4 regions of the Pannus brasiliensis CCIBt3594 genome follow, and region 3 is predicted to be linked to each of the others. Evidence: predicted binding sites of a transcription regulator. Region 3 holds the regulator's gene; each other region holds the start of a gene.
The links. The regulator NtcA, encoded in region 3, controls nitrogen genes in cyanobacteria. The targets are predictions, from matches to a motif close to TTTGTANCNNNNGNTACAAA.
Positions count from the first base shown of each region.

Region 1 (5,498 bases), on a different contig from region 3:
CGCTAAACCCAAAATCCCCCGATCGTGTCCGATCCAACTTTTAATACACTCTCTCGTGTTACTATCGCGGATATGAATCGATCGATCCCGATCTGCGCTGATAAGATATTTCCCGTCCCTCGTAAAAACTACTGCGGTAACTCCCGCGAGATGCCCCTCGAAAACCCGATGGCGATAACTATTATCGAATGTCCATAATCGAATCGTTTTATCCTCGCTACCACTGGCAATAATCTGACTATCGGGACTAATCGCCACGGTATTTATCGAGTCGAGATGTCCGTTGAGAATTCGTTTTAACTCTCCCGTGTACTTTCCCCACACCCGTAGGGTTTTATCCGCGCTCGCGCTGACGATAAATCTCCCGTCGGGACTAAACGCGAAAGCCGAAATCACACTATCGTGACTATGGGGAGAACTCGATCGAGCGAAAAAAACGCTCGTGTATTTCTTACTTTCTAAACTCCAATAACTAATCCTTCGATCGAACCCGCCGGCGACGATACTTTTCCCGTCGGAACTAATCGCGATCGCCCGAATTTCTTCAGAAATCCCAGCGAAACTATACACGCGTTTCCCCGTTCTCACATTCCAGAGTTTAATCGATCGATCGTCCCCCGTGGTCGCGATCGTCTCCCCGTCCGGATCGATCGCCACGGCATTCACCGACGCGTTATGTCCTTTGAGAAAATTCCAACATTGCCAGGATAATTTATTTGTCATCGCGATCTCTGTAGAATCTTCGCGATTTTCCGCCGCCGTCGCGATTTCCTCCTGTAAAGTGGCGAACTCCTCTTCGATACTCCTTTCTTCCCCAGCTAACTCCCGCCAGAATAATTCCTCCTGGTACTCTCGGGTAATTCGATCGAAAAACTCCAGATTTTCATAGAGTCGGTTTTCGGGAGAGGAACGCGCGAGTATTTTATAAAAACCGTAAGCGCCCAAACCCGCGATCCCGCCGGCGATCGCCATCGAACCCGCGCCGAAACCGAGGGCGATTCCCTTCACTCCCACGCCGATCCCCCCCAAATTCGCCCAAATTCCGATTCCTCCCAGTCCACCCGTCCCGCAAGCCAACCAAACCGCGGGATCGTCCTCCTGTAATCCTTTCAGCGCACCGTAAACCGCCGATCCCGTGACGATCCCGATGCCCGTAAGTCCGACAATCCCCACACTCGCGCCCCCGAAAGCGCCCACCAATCCGATACCGCCCAGATTCGCGGAAATTCCCGCCCCCGTCATCCCGCCAACGACGGGAAATACAACGCCAGAATCGTTAGACATGGTTTTTGAAACTCGATCGACTTCCCGAGGATTAGATTAAAAATCTTAAAAAGTTTTATCTTACACGATTTTACGCGATCTCGCTCATTTTATACGAAAGATGATATACTGAAATTAATTATATAGATTTCTAGAACAAATTTTGAAATAAACATCTCAATTATTGGATATTGGAGCGATGCTTACAAATCCTGAAAACCCAGAACTTAACCATGAGTCACGGGAAGATATACCCGAGCGGAGAGAGCTTCCCATTCAACCAGATCCGACTTCCCCGGATATTCCCTCCGAGAAAACCATCGCGGATAAAAAAGACAACACTCGCCCACCAATAGCTACCTCTTTAATTAGACTTTTGTGGACGACTCTAATCGCTAGTTTTAGCGCGATCGCTGTTCTTACCGTGTCGAGTTTCATTCTGGATATTATCGATCGGGAAAAAGCGGAGCAATTTGAAAAAACTATCTCTTTAGTCAAAGACTTGATCGCGTTGATTTGGACCGCGCAAACCGGTTTGATCGGTACAGCCATCGGCTTTTACTTCGGTTCTAAAAGCGGGAATTCCGATTAGTTCGTCCGAGGGCGATCGCCCTACCGTCAGAGGAGGCAGGAGGCAGGAGGCGGGTTTTGTCCGGGATCTTGGACTCCAATACTTCTCGGTTAGCGAAAAGATCCCCCCAACCCCCCTTTTTAAGGGGGGCTTTCGCTCCGGTTCCCCCCTTAAAAAGGGGGGCTAGGGGGGATCGAACCTAGGGGTTGCGGGGGGGAGGGTAAACGACGCTTATCCGAGAAGTATTGTCTTGGACTCCCTCTAAAAACTTTTCCCCGCCAATCGGGAGACTTTTACCCGATGTCTTCGGTAAATCTTCCGAGATTGGAAAAATCCGATCGAATTCCCCATTTCTAGCGAGTAGAAGTCAATTGACCGGATTCCACCAGAAAACGCGAGGATTTCAGGCTAACCGGAACCAACGTCACCGCGCAGGCTTTTAACTCCGGTTCCAGGGAGATCGGACACGCGGCGGAATGGGTGAGATTGTTGGCCTCCGCGTTGTCCTCCCACAGCGCGCCCCAGTGCATCGGCACGAAGACACAACCGGGGGCGATCGCCATCGTCACCCGCGCGGGAAAATAAGCGAAACCCCGACGGGAACTAACTTCCACCGTTTGCCCGTCCTCGATACCGAATTTCGCCGCGTCCCGCGGGTGGATCTCGATAAACGGTTTCGGGTGCATCTTGACAATTTTCTCGATATGTGCTGTCCTGGTTCGCGTGTGCCAGTGACCGTACAAGCGCCCGATCGTCAGTACCAGGGGATAATCCCCGTCGGGCGGTTCCGCTAATCCCCGCGAGTGATAGGCGGCGAATACGGCTTTCCCGTCGGGCGTATAAAATTTTTTATCGGTATACAGGCGTTTATCGGTGGATTTATCCTCGTTACCCTCCGGATAGGGCCATTGTAAAGGTTCTTTCGCGAGGCGATCGTGACCCATCCCCGACATATCGCAGGGACGGCCGCGGGTGAGGCCGACAAATTCCCGATGTACCGCCGCGGGATCGGCGAAATCGAACATTTCCGGGAATCCCAGACGGCGGCCGACCTCGGCGAAAATTTCCCAATCCGCGCGCGCCTGACCCACCGGCGGACGGAAAGCGGTGGTTAACGTCACCATCCGCTCGGAATTGGTCATCGTTCCCGTTTTCTCGCCCCACTGCGCGGCGGGAAGGAGTAAATGGGCGTAGGCGCTGGTTTCCGTGGGATAGTACGCGTCCTGGTAAACGGTGAAGGGAGATTTCCGGAGGGCGGCCTTGGTACGTTCGAGATCCGGCATACTGACCGCGGGATTCGTCGCCGCAATCCAGAGAAATTTTACCTCGCCCGTTTCCAACCCAGTGATCATACTCCACGCGTCGCGACCGGGGACGGGGGAAATTCTTCCGGGAGGTAAACCCCACGCGGCCTCGACCTCGGCGCGATGATCGGGATTTTTCACGGAACGATAGCCGGGTAACAGGTGGCAGAGTCCGCCAGCTTCCCGGCCGCCCATCGCGTTCGGTTGTCCGGTGAGGGAGAAGGGGCCGGCCCCCGGTTTGCCGATATTGCCGGTCATTAGGTGTAGGTTAATGATGGTGCGGGCTTTGGCGGTTCCCTCGCTGGATTGATTGATGCCCATCGACCACAGGGATAGAACCCGGTTCGATTCGGCCCAGTAGCGCGCGGCTTTTTCGAGATCTTCGCTATTGATCCCGCATTTTCGGGTGACGACTTCGGGGGGGTAATGCCGGATAACTTCCTCGTAGCGGGAGAAATCGCGGGTATGGTTGTCGATAAAATCCCTGTCTAATTTCCCCCAAAGTTGCAATAAATAAGCGATGCCATTGAGGAGATCGATATCGGTTCCGGGGTGGATGGCGAGGTGAAGATCGGCGGCTTCGGCGGTTTTGGTAGCGCGGGGATCGACAACGATAAGTTTAGCGTTCGGGGTACGTTTGAGGTATTTATGGAGACGGTTGAAGATAATCGGGTGACATTCGGCGGTATTCGTCCCGATTAGAAAGGCGAGGTCGGTGAGTTCGAGATCTTCGTAACAGCAGGGCGGGCCGTCGGAACCGAAACTCTGTAGGTACGCGGCGACCGCGGTGGACATACAGAGACGGGAGTTCGCGTCGAAGTTGTTGGTTCCCAGACAGCCTTTGATGAGTTTTTGGGCGATGTAGTAATCTTCGGTCTGGAATTGCCCGGAACCGTAGAGACAGATGCTATCGGTTTCGTTTTTCTCGATCAGGGTACGGATTTCTTGGACGATCCGATCGAACGCTTCCTCCCAGCTACAGGGACGGAAATTCCCGTCGAGGGATTCGCGGATCATCGGCGTTTTTAATCGATTGGTGTCGATCGATTCGGCGACGGTCGCCCCCTTGACGCAGATCATACCCTGACTGGAGGGATGGGATCGATCGCCGGTGACTTTCGGCGCGGGGTTTCCGAGTCGGTTCGGACTCGCGGTAACGGTTAACCCACAACCCACACCACAATAGGGACACTGCGTTCTCACGGGGTCTGTCATAGATCGGGTCTCTCGCGGAATAGAAAATTTCTCGTGTAGGTCAGGAGTCAGGAGTCAGGAGGCAGGAGGCAGGAGGCAGGAGGCAGGAGAGAAGAAAGAAAAATCGCCTCTTTCTCGAATAATTAAAGGAATGATTTTATCGATCGGGATAAAGTCGGGATTTTGAACGGTTTTGTTGACATCGAATTATTTTTGTTGGGAGTTCGATCGTTTTTTTGTCGGTCTTATGTAGATGGTCGGGAGATTTTCGGGTTTATAATGTAGCGATTGATACGATTTATTTCGGGTGTTGCTGTTTCGGCAACTTTTCCTGCGAAAATTGCATGGATTGTCGCTTTCCCATCCTCCGGGGAATTTTCCGAAAAGAGGGATGACGGGAGTATGGCAAAATGATCTATGCCCCGCTATACGAGAACGAGATTAGACCTCTTGCACAATTCGTTTTTGAGGGACTAAAAACTTCAAAAGCTGGAATTATACAAGATAAATAGGTATTTTTTGAAATTTTTAGCTATAGTATTCTTTATTCTTCCTCCTGACTCCTGACTCCTGACTCCCTAACCACACGACAATTTTTGAATTTCCCAAGAGATCTATATTTATGGCGCGTTCGGACGGAAACCCGATCGGCGATCGACTCGCCCCCTCGCTTCGGAAAGACAAGATTTAAGTAAAACTCTATGAAAATCGCGATATTGTCTCAAGACGCTTCTATTTTCTCGACGAAGCGACTACAGGAGGCGGGAGAACGGCGGGGACACGAGATCCGGGTGATCAATTACCTGCGCTGTTACCTGAATATCGCCTCGCGGGAAGCCACCATTCTCTACAACGGGAAAAATCTAGAGAGTTTCGACGCGGTGATCCCCCGGATCGCCCCGTCGAGGACGTTGTACGGGACGGCGGTAGTGCGACAGTTCGAGATGATGGGGGTGTTTACCGCGAACGACTCCCGATCGATCTCCCGCTCGCGCGATAAATTATGCTGTCTCCAGATCCTCGCGCGCGAGGGGATCGGTTTACCGGTGACGGGATTCGCCCACGCGATCGAGGATAGCGACGGATTGATCGAGACGGTGGGCGGCGCGCCCCTGGTGATTAAATTTTTAGAGGGATCGCGGGGGATCGGCGTGGTGTTGGCGGAA
Region 1 covers NZ_JBAFSM010000004.1:106,201-111,698, reverse strand. The annotation lists gene V0288_RS03565 (DnaJ domain-containing protein) at 1-1,284, opposite strand, end outside; gene V0288_RS03560 (hypothetical protein) at 1,448-1,855, shown strand; gene V0288_RS03555 (molybdopterin oxidoreductase family protein) at 2,188-4,353, opposite strand; gene V0288_RS03550 (hypothetical protein) at 4,861-5,016, opposite strand; gene rimK (30S ribosomal protein S6--L-glutamate ligase) at 5,034-5,498, shown strand, end outside.
Region 1: the regulator NtcA is predicted to act here: its motif matches at 4,611-4,630, upstream of V0288_RS03555 (molybdopterin oxidoreductase family protein).

Region 2 (5,498 bases), on a different contig from region 3:
GTTACTGGGGTTAGGCGCGCTCTCGCTCGCCGGCCGCAAGTTGAGGAAATAATTCTCGCGCGCGGGACGGAGGGGGGCGATTTTGTCTCCCTTTCCCGTCGCGGGGGCTATTGTACTCGTCTCGGTCAGTGAACATCGCTGATTCCTTCACGAGACCGATAGAATCTGTCTAACCCGTTCTATACTCAATCCCGTCCCTAAAGCGATCTGTTCCGCACTCAATCCCAAAGCTGACAAACGGCGAACCGTATCGATCTTTTCTTCTCTCCGTCCTTCCTCTCTGCCTTCTTCCAAAGCTTCTTGATAAACTCTCGTTTCCTTGAGATCGCCGAGACTAAACATCGCTTCTATCTCCCTACGGTTGCTGTTCGGTAACTTGTAGATCGAGATCGTCTCTAGGAATTGTAAAATCTCTCGCGGAAGAATCGGGTCGGGGAATTCTCGCCGTATTTGTTGAATTAAGGCTTTTACCCGTTTTATATCGATCGCTTCCGAGTGGATAATCCATTTTAGTGTCTCGATACCTACCGATCCCGTATCGCCCAACTCATCGAGATAGAAACGGGAGATTCTTCCCGATTGTAAGAACTCGACATCGTGAACACTACCGCCGGTATCTAGGGAATATCTCGGATAAATGACGACCCCTCGCCAATCGTTGTTTAGGGGGGTTCGCTGTAGATATAGGAATACTTCGGCTAAGAAACCGGTATAGAATTTCGGATCGATCTGCAATTGTACCTTCAGGAAATAAATCGGCCGGTTCCGATCGCTACTCAGAAACACTCCATCGAAACAATCGGGTAGGTTTCCCCTCTCTACCGACGTGAACTGATAGTGATCCGCGGTCTCCGAGGCCAGACCCAACAGATCGAAGAAACAACGGGGAAAGGTTTGAAATAGTCGGTAGAAAATACTGTCGGTTTTCACTTCGAGGATCGATCGCTCTACTGGACTTATGATACTTCTCGAAACAATCGCCACGAGGATTCTACCCCGATCGAACCGCGGCAAAACTCGGGCAAAACTTTACGGACAAAGGCAAGTCTTCTCGCGCGCGAGGGATAGAGGGGGGGAACGCGGGAATATTCGGGGGAAGGAGGGTTCGATCGGGAGCGTCTCGATCGAACCACTTAAGTAGACAGGAGCGGGAAGTCAAAAAAATCAGAAAATACACTGAAATTCGGTTTTTTCTTGACAAAATCAAAGGTTTGTAGTAGTTTATTGATGATTCTACTGACTTCTACCCAGAATTTATGAACAAAAATACGATTTTCGCCTCCGCTCTCGCGGTGGCGGGTACGGCTTTAGCCCTCTCCGGCGCGGCCCCCGCGAACGCCCTAAAGTTTAACTGGTCATTTGTCATTGACGGTGGGCTTTCATCGGGAGGTGGCGGTCAAACTATTAGCGGCACGATCGACGGTTTACAAGAGGGGGATAATCCGGGTGATACCTTAATCGTCACCGTACTCTCGACCCCCACCGGGGAACTAACCGGTAGCGGTTGGACGTTCTCTGGCGGTGCCGGGTTTTTCGTGACGGGAGAAACGATCGCCCTTTTCGACGCGGTTTATACCCGAAACGGTGGCACGGAAACCCTAAATTTCGGGAATGACGGGGGGAATGTTTCTCCTAGTTTAGCGGACTCCGTTAACGGGATCGCGTGGAACTCGTCCGGGGTGACTACCTTTACCGATCCCGCCGCGCTCCCGGAACCGGGTAGCGTGGTGGCGTTACTGGGGTTAGGCGCGCTGGGAGTAGCCGGACGTAAGTTGAGAGGGTAATCCATCGATCGAGCGGGAGAGATTCTAGCGCTCTCCCGTTTCGCGGTTCGACACTCAAGCTTGAAAACGCGAAAGAGAGCGCGATCTGTCCCCCCTTTCTAGCTTCACCGACAATCGTTCCGATTGACCCGAATTTCGGTTAGAAAATTCCCCCGCGAGCCGTGATACTTGAAATTGAAGTTTACCGCGTCATCGAGCAAGGCGCGAATCTGATCGTTCCCGCACACGGTTTGCACGATCGAGCCTTTAATCTGATCCGTCTCGCTCGGGTTAATGCCCGCGATGGAGGGATCGAGGAAAGTATAGTTGTAAATTAACGTTCTTCCCGTACCGAGAGCGATCGAGTCCCAGCGAATCTGATTATCGATTACCGACGGTAATTTTTGATTCTGATCGCTCACGTAGTCCTGTAACATCGCGTCGGATATCTGATACTGTCCGGAGGTCGGTTGTTGTTGCCCCGATGGAGTTGGCGATTGAGCGAGAGCGGGAGAAAACACGCCACCGATCGCCCAAAGTAAAGCCAATTGTCCGATCGCCACGATTTTACTCATTCAAATTTTCCTAAAAAATTCTTTTTTCTAGTTCACTTTTTTCTCTCCTCCCCCGAATTTGGCCAGGTTAATTCGATCCCTCCTTACCCGAACGGGAAAACAGTGAAAAAGAAGGGAGAGAAAAGAGATATGATAGTCAAGAATAAAGAAATCAATCTTCCGCTGTCTTCTGCCGTTTTATGGATCTCGATCGAAATCTTCAACTAGCCCATGAACTCGCGGACACGTCGGCGGAAGCGATCCGTCGCTATTTCCGACAACCGCGTCTATCTACGGAAACAAAAATCGGGGAAGTTTCCTCGATCGTGACGATCGCCGATCGGGTGGCGGAAGAGGCGATGGTAGACATTATCCGCCGAAAATCACCGGAAGACGGCATAATCCGCGAGGAAGGGGAAAATATTCCCTCGCGTAACGGTCGATACTGGGTACTCGATCCCATCGACGGTACTTCCTCGTTCGCTCGCGGTCTGCCGATTTTCGGGACGTTGATCGGTCTGGTGGAGGACGATCGCCCGGTCTTGGGAGTCGTCGATCAACCGATTCTCGGCGATCGCTGGTGGGCCGTTTCCGGGGGGCCGGGCTACTATAACGGGAAAGCGATCGACAACCCCCACGCGAGAGATAGCGATAGCGAGCTAGAAAACGCCTGTTTAGTCTCTACCACCCCGTTAATGTTCGTTACCGAGAGACAACGCTCGATCGCCGCTCATTTACAACATCTCTGTCGGCGAACCGCTTTCGGGGGCGATTGTTATAACTATATGATGCTGGCGACCGGCACGAGCGCGATGCCGCTGATCGTCCTGGAGTCAGATATGAAATTCTATGATTTCTGCGCGTTAATTCCCATTATCGAGGGTTCGGGCGCGATTATTACCGATTGGTCGGGAAATCCCCTCGTCTCGACTTCTACCGAGGTGCTGGCCTCTTCTAATCGGGGATTACACGATCGGGTGATCCGGGCGATCGGGTCGGTAAAATAGGGACGCGATCGCGAGATCGCGTCCCCATCTTTAGGATATTTGACAAAAATGAACTTTAAACGGTGTAAATTCCGTAAATATCGCCTAAAAAATCCGAACTAGACGGTCGCTAATTGGGGTTGGGGGCGTTTGCTGTTGCGGATTCCCTCGATCGCTTCCGCGTAGTCGGGAGCGTTGAAGACCGCGGAACCGGCGACGATCGCGTTGGCTCCCGCTTCGAGAACCTGCCAGGTATTCGAGGGTTTCAAGCCGCCATCGACCTCGATCCAGGGATCTAAGCCTTTTTCGTCGCACATCTGGCGTAATTTACGGATTTTCGGTACCACTTCGGGAATAAAGCTCTGGCCGCCGAAACCGGGGTTAACGCTCATGATCAGCACGAGATCGCATAGGTGCAAAACGTACTCGATAAAATCGAGCGGGGTGGAAGGATTTAACACCACGCCGGCCTGTTTCCCGAGTTCGCGGATCTGGCCGAGGGTGCGGTGAAGGTGGGGGGAGGCGTTATGTTCCGCGTGAACCGAGATGATATCCGCGCCGGCTTTGGCGAAATCGGCGACGTATTTTTCCGGTTCGACGATCATTAAATGCACGTCTAAAGGTTTTTTGGTATAGGGACGGATTGCCGAAACGATCAGCGGGCCGATGGTGATATTCGGCACGAAACGACCATCCATCACGTCAACGTGAATCCAATCCGCGCCGGCTTTATCCACGGCCTCGATATCCGCGCCCAATCTGCTAAAATCCGCCGAGAGGATCGACGGGGAGACGACGATCGACTTCTGGCTTCCGTTCTGTGTCATGGCTACCGATAGAAATATAGTTTAGATTTTCGTAACAATCTTAACAGAATACCCGACAAAATACCCCGCGAGCGGGTTAGAAAACTCGGTGAAGAGGGAAAAGGCCAGATAGAATCCTCGCGCTCTCCGGCATCGTCGGCGATTTCCGCGGGAGACCTCGCGCCGAATGCCGACGTAATCAACCGGCCACGCGCTTCCCGGACGGAAAACCGGGATCGAGTATAGTAAGGATCGACATTCCCCGGCTACCGACGGAAAGCTTACCCTCAGACGATCGAGACTCCCCGCGTATGTCACACCCGCTCCGTTATCCCCGACTCCTTTCCGGTTTTCTCGCCGCCTCGATTTTCGCTACTAGCCTCAACGGGGGGCAGGCGAAATCCCTTAACGAATACTGTCAACTAACTCCCGACGAGATCGCGCGCAAGGATAATCTACGGCAGGATTCCCTCAAAGGGAACTTACAAGCGCGGAAAGCTTACGAAACCCTCGTCGCGGAAAACGCGGCCCGTTTACGCGATTGTCGCTCCCGACACTGGTTACAGGAACAGGGGATCTGGTTGCGTCTCTACTCCTGCGATGTCCGTCCGGGATCGATCGAATCCGCGCTCGATCGAATTGTAGCGAAAGGGTATAACACGATCTACGTGGACGTGTTCGGCGATGGACAGGTGTTACTCCCTCCCAACGATAACCCGACGGTTTGGGATAGCGTGATTAAAGCTAGAGGGGCGGAAAATGTCGATTTGTTGGCGAAAGTTATTCAAGAAGGACATAAACGGGGTTTAAAAGTTTACGCGTGGCTGTTTAGCCTCAATTACGGCTACGTTTACGCCCAGAAAAGCGATCGACAGGACGTGTTAGCCCGTAACGGCAGGGGACAGGACAGTACCACCTTCGTTCACGATCAGTCTCAGGCTTTCGTCGATCCCTACAATGAAACCGCGCGCGGGGATTATTACACCCTTCTGCAAGCGATTTTGAAACGCCGTCCCGACGGGGTGTTATTCGACTATATCCGTTACCCGCGCGGGACGGGAACCGAATCCGCGGTGACGAAGGTAAAAGATCTCTGGATTTTTAGCCCGGCTTCCCGTCAGGCGTTGGTTAACCGGGGAACGAATAATAAGGGAAAATTTATCATCGATCGCTATATTACCCGCGGATTCTTCAGTGCCAACGATCTCGCGGAAGCGGACAAACTCTTTCCCGACGAGGGTTCCCCCCTCTGGCAAGGTCGCTTTCCCCCCGAAAACGAGATAAAAATTCCCTTCCAGACCCGTCTGGCGCGTTTACAACAGGAACTTTGGTTTCTCGCGGTCGCTCACGCCGCGCAGGGGGTGATCGATTATCTAGCTTATTTTTCCT
Region 2 covers NZ_JBAFSM010000023.1:43,227-48,724, forward strand. The annotation lists gene V0288_RS13170 (PEP-CTERM sorting domain-containing protein) at 1-52, shown strand, start outside; gene V0288_RS13175 (Rpn family recombination-promoting nuclease/putative transposase) at 148-930, opposite strand; gene V0288_RS13180 (PEP-CTERM sorting domain-containing protein) at 1,257-1,784, shown strand; gene V0288_RS13185 (hypothetical protein) at 1,889-2,338, opposite strand; gene V0288_RS13190 (inositol monophosphatase family protein) at 2,518-3,324, shown strand; gene rpe (ribulose-phosphate 3-epimerase) at 3,423-4,130, opposite strand; gene V0288_RS13200 (family 10 glycosylhydrolase) at 4,421-5,498, shown strand, end outside.
Region 2: the regulator NtcA is predicted to act here: its motif matches at 4,159-4,178, upstream of rpe (ribulose-phosphate 3-epimerase).

Region 3 (5,498 bases):
CTCGATCGTGTCGATCTCCACCTCCGAACGCTTCACCCGATCGATAAAATTGACCACCGTGGTCAGTAAACCGTCCTCCACCTGAATCGTCCCTAAAACCCCGGCACTGCGGGCGCGGAATTGCGCGGAAGCCAGCAGGAGATCGAGACGGTTCTGAAGTTCCTCCTCGCTCATGTCCCGCGAATCGACCGACACGGCCGCGATCACCTGATTATCCGAAAAAATCTGTCGGTTCGGCACGACATCGGCGACCACCCGCACCTCTCGCTCGCCGATCACGTAATTTCCCGCCGAGAGAATTCTGACCACGTACTCCCCCCCGTCCTGGAGTTGTTGGATTAACTGTTCCACCTGCGCTTTGGTGATCTTGACCACCCGTTCCTCCGGGTTCGGGTCCCGCGGTCGCGTGGCGCGGATGGCGAAGGTATTGGCCTGTCGGAGCAGTTGATCGATCGCCCCGACGATCGCCCCCGGATCGACGACGCGAAAAGCGCCGAAGGAAAGCACCTGACCGCGAACGATGGCGATCTGTTTCTCCCGCAATTCCTGATAGGTCTGATAATACTGTTCGAGAACCTCCACCTCGCGCCGGAGAGAGACGATCTGGCTCTCTAACTCTCGTAATCTTCCCTCCGTCTGTTCTAGGGCGAGATTTTTGCCGACGATCGAGCGATCGAGTTCGCTAATGCGCGCGTCCCGTCGATCGATCTCCCCCTGTAGCGATTGCCGGGCGATTTCTAGCCGTTGCAGTCGGGTCTGTCGTTCGGTCAGTAATTTCTGTTGGTTCTCCAACAATTTGCGCTGACTCTCCAACTGCCGTTCGCGGGCGAGCAATTGCCGGTTTTGGTCTTGAACCCGCGTTTGCAGTTGGCCGATCTGGCCGGCAAGCAGGGTTTTCTGGCGTTCCAGCCGATCCCGCTGGGCGATTAACCGTTCTTTCTGATCGTTCAAGACGTTCCGCTCGTTCTGTAACCGCCGCGCCTCTTCCTGAAAACGCGCCACCCGTTCGGAAACGGCCCGTAACTGCTTTCGGGAGGACTGATAGTTCCGGTTGAGTCGATCGAGGCGTTGTCGCGCCGTGACCTGTTCCTCCCGTACTTTTTTTAACTCGCTCTCGATTTTATTTTTCTGTTCGGTCGCTTCCGTCACCTTGGATTCTAAATCCTTGATCTGGGCGCGGCGTTCTTCCAGGAGTCGATCGAGTTCAAAAACCCCCTGACGCAGGGGCTTACTCGACGCGAACAACAAAATCAGCGTCGAGGCCGAGATCAGGGTTCCCGTCAGGATCGTCATCAGCGTCGCCGTCTGTTTGGGACGCAGATTAAACAATCTCATGCGTTTTTTGCCGATCCGACTACCGACACGATCCCCGATAGCCGCCAGCGAGCCGCCCAGGAGAACCAGCACCAAGATCAGGATAAAACCGATAGTCGTCATCGCCGATCAGGTGAATTGTTGGCTGAGTGCCACGGGGTTATGGACGGTGATTTTCTTCTTGTGAATCGAGATCATGTTCTGGTCGCGGAGATCGCCCAGTAAACGGGTAACGGTGACGCGGGTGGAACCGATCGCCTCGGCGATCGCCTGGTGGGATAATTTCAGATCGATCCGGATACCCTCGCCGGTGGGAACGCCGAAATCCCGACAGAGAATTAACAGGAAACTCACCAACCGCGAACCCATATCCCGGTGCGCGAGGGTTTCGATCATCATTTCCGTTTGCAGGATGCGCGAGGATAGACCCTGTAACATCAGCATCGACAGATCGGGATTACTCCGGAGAGCCTGTTCGACCTGCTCGATCGGCGCGGAGAGTAATTCGACCGGCGTGAAGGCGACCGAGTGATAGAAGCGATCGGATCGCTGTCCCGTCAGCAAGGATAACACCCCGAACACACTATTTTCCCGCAGGAGCGCGACGGTGATCTCCTCGCCGGCCTCGTACACGCGCGAGAGTTTCACCGCTCCCTTGAGCAAGAAATAAACCCTCTCGGCCGGATCGCCCGGAAAGAAAATCGTTTTACCACGCTCGAACGTCTCGACAACGGGGGGAAAATTGCCACTGCCGATCCTACGGAAGACTTCTACCAGGGGCTTATCTTGAATCGAGGATAAATCCATCTCACATCCAAAAACAGGAAAAAATTGTCTTTATTATGCAACGATTTCTATCCCTATTAACACAACCGTAAGAGAAATCGAAAAAAGTTTTGGCGCTTTTTGCTTCACAATGGTTGAGAAGGGAGATTTCCGTCTCTCTATCCCTATCCTGATTATACCTATCTCGCCCATCGATCGGCGATTCGGGAGATATATCGATAAAAACGAGGACTATGTTAAGTTTATCTGGAAAGAACGCGCTAGTAACGGGAATCGCTAACAATCGCTCTATCGCGTGGGGGATCGCCCAGCAACTGCACGCCGCCGGCGCGAATATCGGGGTCACGTACCTGCCGGACGAAAAGGGACGCTTCGAGAAAAAGGTCCGGGAAGTGGCCGAGGAGATTCACCCCGCGTTCTACGTTCCCTGTGACGTGCAGAACGAGGAACAGATCGAGGCCACTTTCGCCACGGTCGCCGAGAAATGGGGAAAACTTGATATTTTAATTCACTGTCTCGCTTTCGCCGATAAAGAGGGTCTATCGGGCGATTTTACCGCTATCCCTCGCGAGGCCTTTAACAGATCTCTAGAAGTGAGTACCTACTCTCTCTCCCGTCTGGCTCGATCGGCGAAACCGCTGATGACCGAGGGTGGCAGTATCATCACCCTCACCTATCTCGGTGGCGTGAAGGTGATCCCCAACTACAACCTGATGGGAGTCGCGAAAGCCGGTTTAGAAATGAGCGTCCGTTATCTCGCCTCGGAACTCGGCCCGGCGAACATTCGCGTGAACGGTATCTCCGCCGGCCCCATCCGCACCCTCGCCTCTTCCGCGGTCGGGGGAATTCTGGATATGATCCGTCTCGTCGAGGAGACCGCCCCTTTACGTCGGACAGTCACGCAAACCGAAGTCGGCAACGCGGCCGCTTTCCTCTGTAGCGATCTCGCCAGCGGTATCACCGGTCAGATTCTCTACGTGGACGCGGGTTACGAGATTATGGGTGTTTAGTCTGCATGGAGGGGGTGAGGGGAACGGGGAAAGAACAGGTATTGTGGTTCGCTCCTGCCTCCTGCCTCCTGATTCCCGACCTCTACAGAATTATGAACGAGTTAGAAAAAGATATCAAAGCGATCGATGATGAATTGTCCAAGCGTCACATCGATCTCGATCCGAACGGGTACTTTATTATTTACCTCGATCGAGAGGCGAATCTGATCTGCGCCAAACACTACACCAATATCATCGACGAACGGGGGTTAGCCGTCGATCCGGAGACGGGAAAAGTGATTCCCGCGCGGGGTAAGGTGGAACGTACCGCCCAGACTTTATATACGGCGCGAACGGCCAAGGAACTGGCGGTCAAAATCATCGAGGAGACGAAACCAACTCCGGTGACGATGTTCGACCACGCGGCCTATCTGGGACGGGAGTTCACCCGCGCCGAGCACGCGCTGATCCACGGGACGGAATACGTGCAGGATTAACCCGCTAGATCCGCCGATCGCTCGTTCTCGCCGACTCTCGTTAAAAGGCCGACCCCGACGCGACCGAGAGCGGTAGGGCGATCGGATCGTCATCGATCGAAAGTAAGAATTCCGATCGGAGCGTCCCGATCCCCCGGACGGAACCGGGCTTTTCGATCGATCCAATACTCGCGTCCCCTCCCGGCATATCGTGGGAACTCATCCCCCGCGGGGCCGGTCGGGTTTCCGAGGTATAGGTAGCCGCTCAGAGGGGGGGACGCGCGGGCAGAATCACTCCTAGCCAATAACCGAGAATCACGGCTAGAGCGGTAATCATCACGAGAATAATCGCGGTACGGATTGGCACGATCGCCTCCGACTTAATTCGATCGATGAAAGTAAAATCAAACAATTTTGTGTCAATTTACTTTTGATAAATCATGATCGGTCTCTAGATTTTCGATCGATAAAAATAAAATCGGTAAATAGTATAGCGAATTTTTAAAAAACTCGGTAATCTTCGATCGCGACAGAAACTTTTGGGGTTAAAATAAGTCGGGAAGCTTTCATTCTATCGCGGGTATTCGAGGGAGTGGGGCGATTTTGTATCCAAGCGAATAGGGCGGCCGTTCCCAATAGGATAACTGTCGTACCTATGACCAATTGCATCATCAGAATGTAGCGCATATAACTCCATAGTTCGATAACAATTTAGGCGGAAGCGTTAAACTCGTAACAGAACTTTACACGATCGATTCTGATATACCCATCAATAGAAGTAGAGAGCGGTCTTGTAGAATCCTCTCGCTCTGGTGGATATCGCCGAACTCTTGACACATACAAGCTGGGAGATAACGGAGTTTATCTAATAGGTTATCTCCTCGCATTTTCAGAATATCTATTAATAATAAAATCAAATAAGCGATTAAATGACTATAAATTTGAATCTCGATACCGTTGGGGTTTTGACAAATCAAGCGATCGAGATCGAGGGACATCTTTAAAAATTCCCCAAAGAGTTCGATCGTCCGTCGCTGTTGGAATGGAACTAGATTTCTAGGCTGGTTAGGCTGGGAGAATGTCGAGATATCCATCTCGTACCCGCCTAGTTTTAGCCGACCGAATAAATCTCCCGTACTCGTCAAACTTCGATCGAGGGTGAATCCGATCCAACAACTCGCGAACCATCTCGTGTTGAGAACACTATAATCTCGCTCGGAAAATTGTTTGAATAAGGTTTTGACAATTTTAAAAAAACTAAATATCATCGTATTTACCTTATTTCTATTAATAGCTAGTCTAAGATAAATTGATGTTCTAGTCTACTTTTTTAACATTTCTTTTTGAAATTCAACCTTCTGCATACCGATAGGGTCGCCCAGGTGTTCGAGATCGCGGATTCCCCCCTTGTAGCGATCGAACGTTACCCCGAAAGTATCTTCTGGAAAATCAACCCGGCTCGCTCACCATCGTTAACGGGTTGACTCGGCATACATCCGAGCCGCTAAAAAAGCTAGGTTGCTCCTACAACCTAGCCGATCGATTATTTAGAATCCTTCAACCCTTTAACCGGATATTTATTCTTTGGTTAGTTGAACTTTGACCACTTTATTTTTTTCTTCCTCCGCTTTCGGTAGGGTTAGGTACAAGATCCCGTCTCGGTAATCGGCCGTGACCGCGGTATTCTGTACTTTGGCGGGAAGGACGATCGAGCGGCCGAATTGACCGTAACGGAACTCGCTAACCGGGGTTCCTTCCGGACGTTTCCGCTCGCCGCGGATAGACACGAGCTCTTTCGTCACTTGAATCTCGACATTGTTAACATCGATTCCGGGAAGTTCCACTTTCACCTCGATCGAGTTTTCCGTTTCCGAGACTTCTACCGTGGGGCTATAGAGAGAGCGAGCGGGAACGGGTAGAATCTCGTGTAACA
Region 3 covers NZ_JBAFSM010000063.1:15,468-20,965, forward strand. The annotation lists gene V0288_RS22075 (DUF3084 domain-containing protein) at 1-1,437, opposite strand, end outside; gene ntcA (global nitrogen regulator NtcA) at 1,444-2,121, opposite strand; gene fabI (enoyl-ACP reductase FabI) at 2,334-3,110, shown strand; gene V0288_RS22090 (DUF4346 domain-containing protein) at 3,203-3,586, shown strand; gene V0288_RS22095 (hypothetical protein) at 3,627-3,788, opposite strand; gene V0288_RS22100 (hypothetical protein) at 4,309-4,833, opposite strand; gene V0288_RS22105 (Hsp20/alpha crystallin family protein) at 5,143-5,498, opposite strand, start outside.

Region 4 (5,498 bases), on a different contig from region 3:
CCGCCGCTAAAATCAGATGACGCAGGAAGTTTTCCCCCGCGTATTTGCGAGCGCCACGCGAGGCTTGCAGGATAACGGGGCTGTCGGTTTCGGCCGCCGCTTGCATGATCGCCTGGATCTGCTCCATGTTATTTACGTTAAAAGCGGGAATCCCGTATCCATTCTCGGCCGCGTGATCTAACAGTAGCCGCATGGGGACAAGTGCCATATCCTTTACTCCTAATCTATTTCCTGTTTTTTGACTCTGGATCGTCAAGAAAGTTAATTCTCTTACCTGATAATCTTAAGATAGTTTTCACCATTTGACGATCCCCGATCGAAGATTTTGAGTATTTTGTCCTAGGATTCCCACAAACGTCGTCGGGGAGAGCCGTTCAGCCGTCGGTGCGTGTCGAGCAGTAGCGCGGGGATATCCAGTTTCTCCGGGCATCGCGGTAAACAGTCCCCGCAGTGAGTGCAGTGATTCGCCTTCCGTCCGGGGAACCAATGGCCCGCGTTCTCGAACATCCGGTAACGATACTGTCCGAAATCGGTCATCCCGTACCCTACCGCCAGATTTCGCAGTCTCAACACTTCGGGAATGGCGATATCTTCGGGACAGGGAAGGCATTGATAGCACTGGCTACATTTTTCCGTCCCCAATCGTTCGGATAGATGGGTTTCCAGTCGATCGAACGCGTCTTTTTCTTCCTCGGTTAACGGGTACGTCGCGTCCGCCACCTGGTTCGGTTCGATTAACTCGTCCGGGTTCGCCGGGCCGACGCTGAGGGTGGTAATCCGCGGATCGCTCAATAAAAAGCGGTAATTCAGCGCGAGGGGAGAGAAGGGCGCGCATAAATCTCGCAAGGTGTCGGGGGGAGTATACAGACGACCTCCCTTATCCGCGGGCGAGATGATAAAAATCCCCATATCCTTCTGACGCGCCCGCTCGATCGCTCTCTCGTGACGCTGGAAAAAATAGTAATAATGTATATTGACAAAATCGAAGAAATCTGTATCGAGGGTTTCGAGGATAATTTCTAAAGGCGCGTGGGTGGAGAAACCGACGTGGCGGATCAGTCCGGCTTTTTTCGCCTCCCGTACCGCGTCCATACAGCCGTTCGGGTCGGTAATTTGGCGGAGGTGTTCGCCCGTATTAATGCCGTGAATGGCTAGACAATCGAGATAATCGACTCTCAGACGCTCGATCGAGTTCTCGATACTCTCTCTCATCGACGCTCGATCGCTCGGGGTTACTTTCGTGGTGAGGTATATTTTCTCTCTAGGGACGGGAATCCCGCGTCGTAGACAGTTTCCGAGGAAAATTTCCGCCTGTCCGTACCCCCGCGCCGTCTCGATATGATTGATGCCCAGTTCGATCGCCCGGTGCAGGGTTCTCTCGAAAACGTCCTCGCCGGACAAACAGCGCATCGTCCCCAGCGAGAACACCGAGAGGTATAAATCCGTTTTCCCGAACCGTCGGTACTGCATTTTTTGAGGAGTCAGGAGTCAGGAGTCAGGAGGCAGGAGATGGAATACAAAATCATACGCTCGAAAATTCCACTTCTAACCAATTTATCTTTTAAAATCGGCATTCATTCCCGATTTTAGATTCTCAAAAATGAATTCCGTGAGAGGTATCATCTTTTGAGGGGTCAGGAGTTCGTTTTCAGCTTTCAGCGTCCGGCTTTCCGATTGAATTATCGGCGTATCGGGCGATAACTTTCGATCGAAACCCTTCTACACTCGATAAACCGAGTATAGCGGGCTGATAGCTGACGGCTGATAGCTGATAGCTTGTCTCAAGAATTGTCCGGATCGCCGCCGCCGCGTTGGATTAGATCCGAGGGGCTGAGGTTGGAGACGAAATCGCGGAAAGCCTTCCGTTCCCGTTCATCGGCATCTCGATCGACCGGGATCGAGGCATCGGCGATCACTTCCTCCATCACCCAGACGGGGCTATCGGTACGGAGGGCGATCGCGATGGCATCACTGGGACGGCAATCGATTTCTTTCTTGGTTTCCCCTCTTTTTAGGCAGAGAACGGCGTAAAATGTATTATCCTGTAGAGAGTGGATAATAATTTTCTCCAATTCCATCTCCCACGCCTCGAATAAATTCACGATCAGGTCATGGGTGAGAGGACGCGGTGGTTTTTGTTGCTCTAGCGCGCCGATGATCGCTTTCGCTTGATCTTGCCCGATATAGATCGGTAAGGCGCGACGTTCGGTGCCATCCTTGAGCAGAACGATCGGACTACGGGTGATAGCGTCTAAAGCGATTCCGGCAACTTTCATTTCGATCATGGCTATGGCTTCTCCAAGGTAGGGAGCGGCTAGGGAGACGGGGCGATGGCTGACGCGACGATCGGTGTATCGCTACAATCACAGTATGCACCGGGATACCCGAAACGATCTGGAATATTTCCCGAAAAGTAAACGGTCTCTAGAGGCGAAGGGACGATCGCTCGAAAGGCTACCCGACCGTATACGCTCACTACTTTCATTCTCTCAGATAACGTTTATGTTTACAGGTTTGATTCAGGCTTTGGGATCGCTGGGGGTAGTCGATAGCGATCGTCTCTATCTCTCGGTTTCCTCGGATCTTATTCTGGCGGATCTGGCGATCGGGGATAGCGTGGCGGTCGATGGAGTCTGTCTGACTGTCGAGGAGATCTTTTCCGATGGGTTCGTCGCGACCGCCTCCCCGGAAACCCTCCGACGTACCACGCTCGGACAGCGGCTCGGCTCGTCGGCTCCTGTGAATCTCGAAACGTCCCTGCGCGCGGGAAGCAAGATCGGCGGCCATTTCGTGACCGGTCACGTTGATGGGGTCGGTTGTTTGGTGGATTCGGTTCTCGCCGCGAGTTCCTGGGAGATGACGTTTTCGGCTCCCCCGGCATTAGATGAACAGTGGCGGCGGAATATCGCCCGTTATATCGTTCCCAAGGGCAGTATCGCGGTCAACGGCATCAGTTTGACGGTGGCCGATTATGACCCGACGGGCGATCGCTTCACGGTGGCTGTTATCCCCCACACGTACAAGGAAACGAATCTCTCGCGACTCAAACCAGGCGATCCGGTGAATCTGGAGGGGGATATCCTGGGTAAATACGTCGAAAGGTTACTCGGAGAGCGATCGGGCGGAGCGATCGAGGAAATCAGCCTGGAATTCCTCGCGGAAAACGGGTATTAGGTCTCTTGTAGGATTCAGGAGCCGGGAGCCGGGAGCCGGGAGACAGGAGGGAGAATCAAGAATCAGACAAGGAAAAATCTCTAAAAAAAGTTGGATTATCATCCTAAATGATAATCTTCGCGTTTTTGTAGCTTCTTCGTGGATTACGCTTCGCCAATCCACCCGACGGTCTGCCTATTACCTCCTGCCTTCTGCCTTCGCCGGCGGCGAAATATTAAGTTTTGTTAATTTTTCGAGGAATTCGCGATTTTGTAAAATTTGCTACAGAAGTTCGTGTTATATATATTAGTGGGTGATAAAAAAACGTTCACAACCTACCTTGCAACTCGGAGGAAACGGCTATGTCTACGGAACAACAAGCTCGGGCGTTAATGATGCGTCACCACCACGCCATTAAAAACCGTCAACAATCTTTGCTTGAAAGGAGTGCCTCGGAAATCGGCATCGACAATGACAATCAATACTGGACGACGATCCAGGGTCAACCCCAGCCCGGTTTCCGGAAAACCTACGATCGCTCCAATGTGACCCTGAGCTAGTTTTTCGACGATTATTGATTAAATCGCTTACATCTTAGAACATAAGGGAATCGCCCCCGTTCAATCCTCGGATTAACGGGGTTTTCCATATTCGCGCGCGGGCTTCCCCCGGTGAACGGCGGGCGGAGAGCGACCGGAAACGGAAAAAATCGAACGATCCGGGGCGGGATTCGCGAGGGAATATTTTCGGGGGAACATTGATCTCTCGCGGTTTCTCTGGAATTTTTTATCTTTTTTAATGTATCGCGATCGACTCGATCGAGAGATTTTTCCAATTATCAGAAAATTCTTATACCTATCGGAAAGCGTGGACAATTTCCCGATTCGGTAACTGTTTTTTCCTCGGGCGTTCGAGAACCGTTTATCGATCTATGATGATTAAAAAAACTCAGTCATTAGTAGATCGGAATGAAAATTCTGGTAATAGAAGACGATCGATACACGGGGGAGTCCCTGTCGAAAATTCTCGCGGCGTACCATTACACGGTCGATATCGCCGTCGATGGTCAAACGGGGCTAGAACTAGCCCTACAAGGGAGTCACGACCTGATCGTTCTCGATCTCCAACTGCCCAAACTCAACGGGATGGATGTCTGTCGGCAATTGCGATCGGCCGGGAAAACGACCCCGATCCTGATATTAACCTCGATCGATTCTAACGAGCGGATCGTCCACGGCCTGGATACGGGCGCGGACGATTACATGATCAAGCCGTTCGATCCGGGGCAACTGCTGGCGAGAATTCGCGCGCTATCGCGTCGGGGACAGAGAACGAGCGTCGAAACCGTTTTAACCTGGGGGAAATTACGGCTCGATCCGACTTCCGCGCTCGTGACCCACGATCGGGAGCCGATCGTCTTGCGACCGAAAGAGTATAGCCTCCTGGAACTGTTCCTCCGCAACCCGCGGCGGATTTTCAGCCGGGAGGCGATCCTCGATCGACTGTGGACGCTCGACGATTGCCCCAGCGAACACGCGGTCACGAACCTGATCAAAGATCTGCGACAACGCTTGAAAAACGCCGGGGTGAGCGAGGAATCGATCGAGACCGTGTACGGCCGGGGGTATCGCCTCAAATCGCCCCCGGACGAAAACGGGGGATCGGACGATGGCCCGATCGGCCGCGAGGAACCGACACGAGTTCCGCCGATCGAGCGAATCCAGCCGCTCCGGGAACTCGGGAAAGAATTTAGCGCGTCGTTAGGCCGGCGGATCGGCGATTTCGAGAGGACGGTAAGGGAACTGCGATCGAGACGGGGCGAGCCGGGCTACTATCAGCAAGCTCAAAGGGAAGCGCACCGTCTAGCGGGTAGTCTGGGAACCTTCGGTTACGCGAGGGGTTCGGAAACGGCGAGGGCGATCGAGCATTTACTGCTGGAGACCGATATCCTAACGCCGGCCGATCACGAACGACTGGAACGGCTTTTAACGGAATTGAAAGACGCGACCGGGCCGGACGCGCTCTCGCTCGAAACCCGATCGACGACACCGAAGCGATCGAGTCTGCTCCTGGTCGGTAAAGACGCGCTCGAATGGATGGAGAGCCTACAACCGGAAGCGAGCGAGCGGGGCATCCGATTGGAAACCGCGCCCGACCGGACGAGCGCCCTGCGGACATTAGAAACGAGCGTTCCCGAGGCGATCGTTCTCGATCTCGATAGCGCGGCGATCGAGGACGGTTTACAGACGCTCGCCCGTTTAAAGGAACTTCACGGCCGGATTCCCGTTTTAATTGTCGCGGGAGAGGATAGTCTGGAACCGCGGGTGCGGGCGGCCCGTTTAGGG
Region 4 covers NZ_JBAFSM010000070.1:1,029-6,526, forward strand. The annotation lists gene fba (class II fructose-bisphosphate aldolase) at 1-208, opposite strand, end outside; gene V0288_RS22805 (aldo/keto reductase) at 340-1,470, opposite strand; gene V0288_RS22810 (bifunctional nuclease family protein) at 1,782-2,285, opposite strand; gene V0288_RS22815 (riboflavin synthase) at 2,503-3,174, shown strand; gene gifA (glutamine synthetase inactivation factor IF7A) at 3,516-3,713, shown strand; gene V0288_RS22825 (response regulator) at 4,122-5,498, shown strand, end outside.
Region 4: the regulator NtcA is predicted to act here: its motif matches at 3,423-3,442, upstream of gifA (glutamine synthetase inactivation factor IF7A).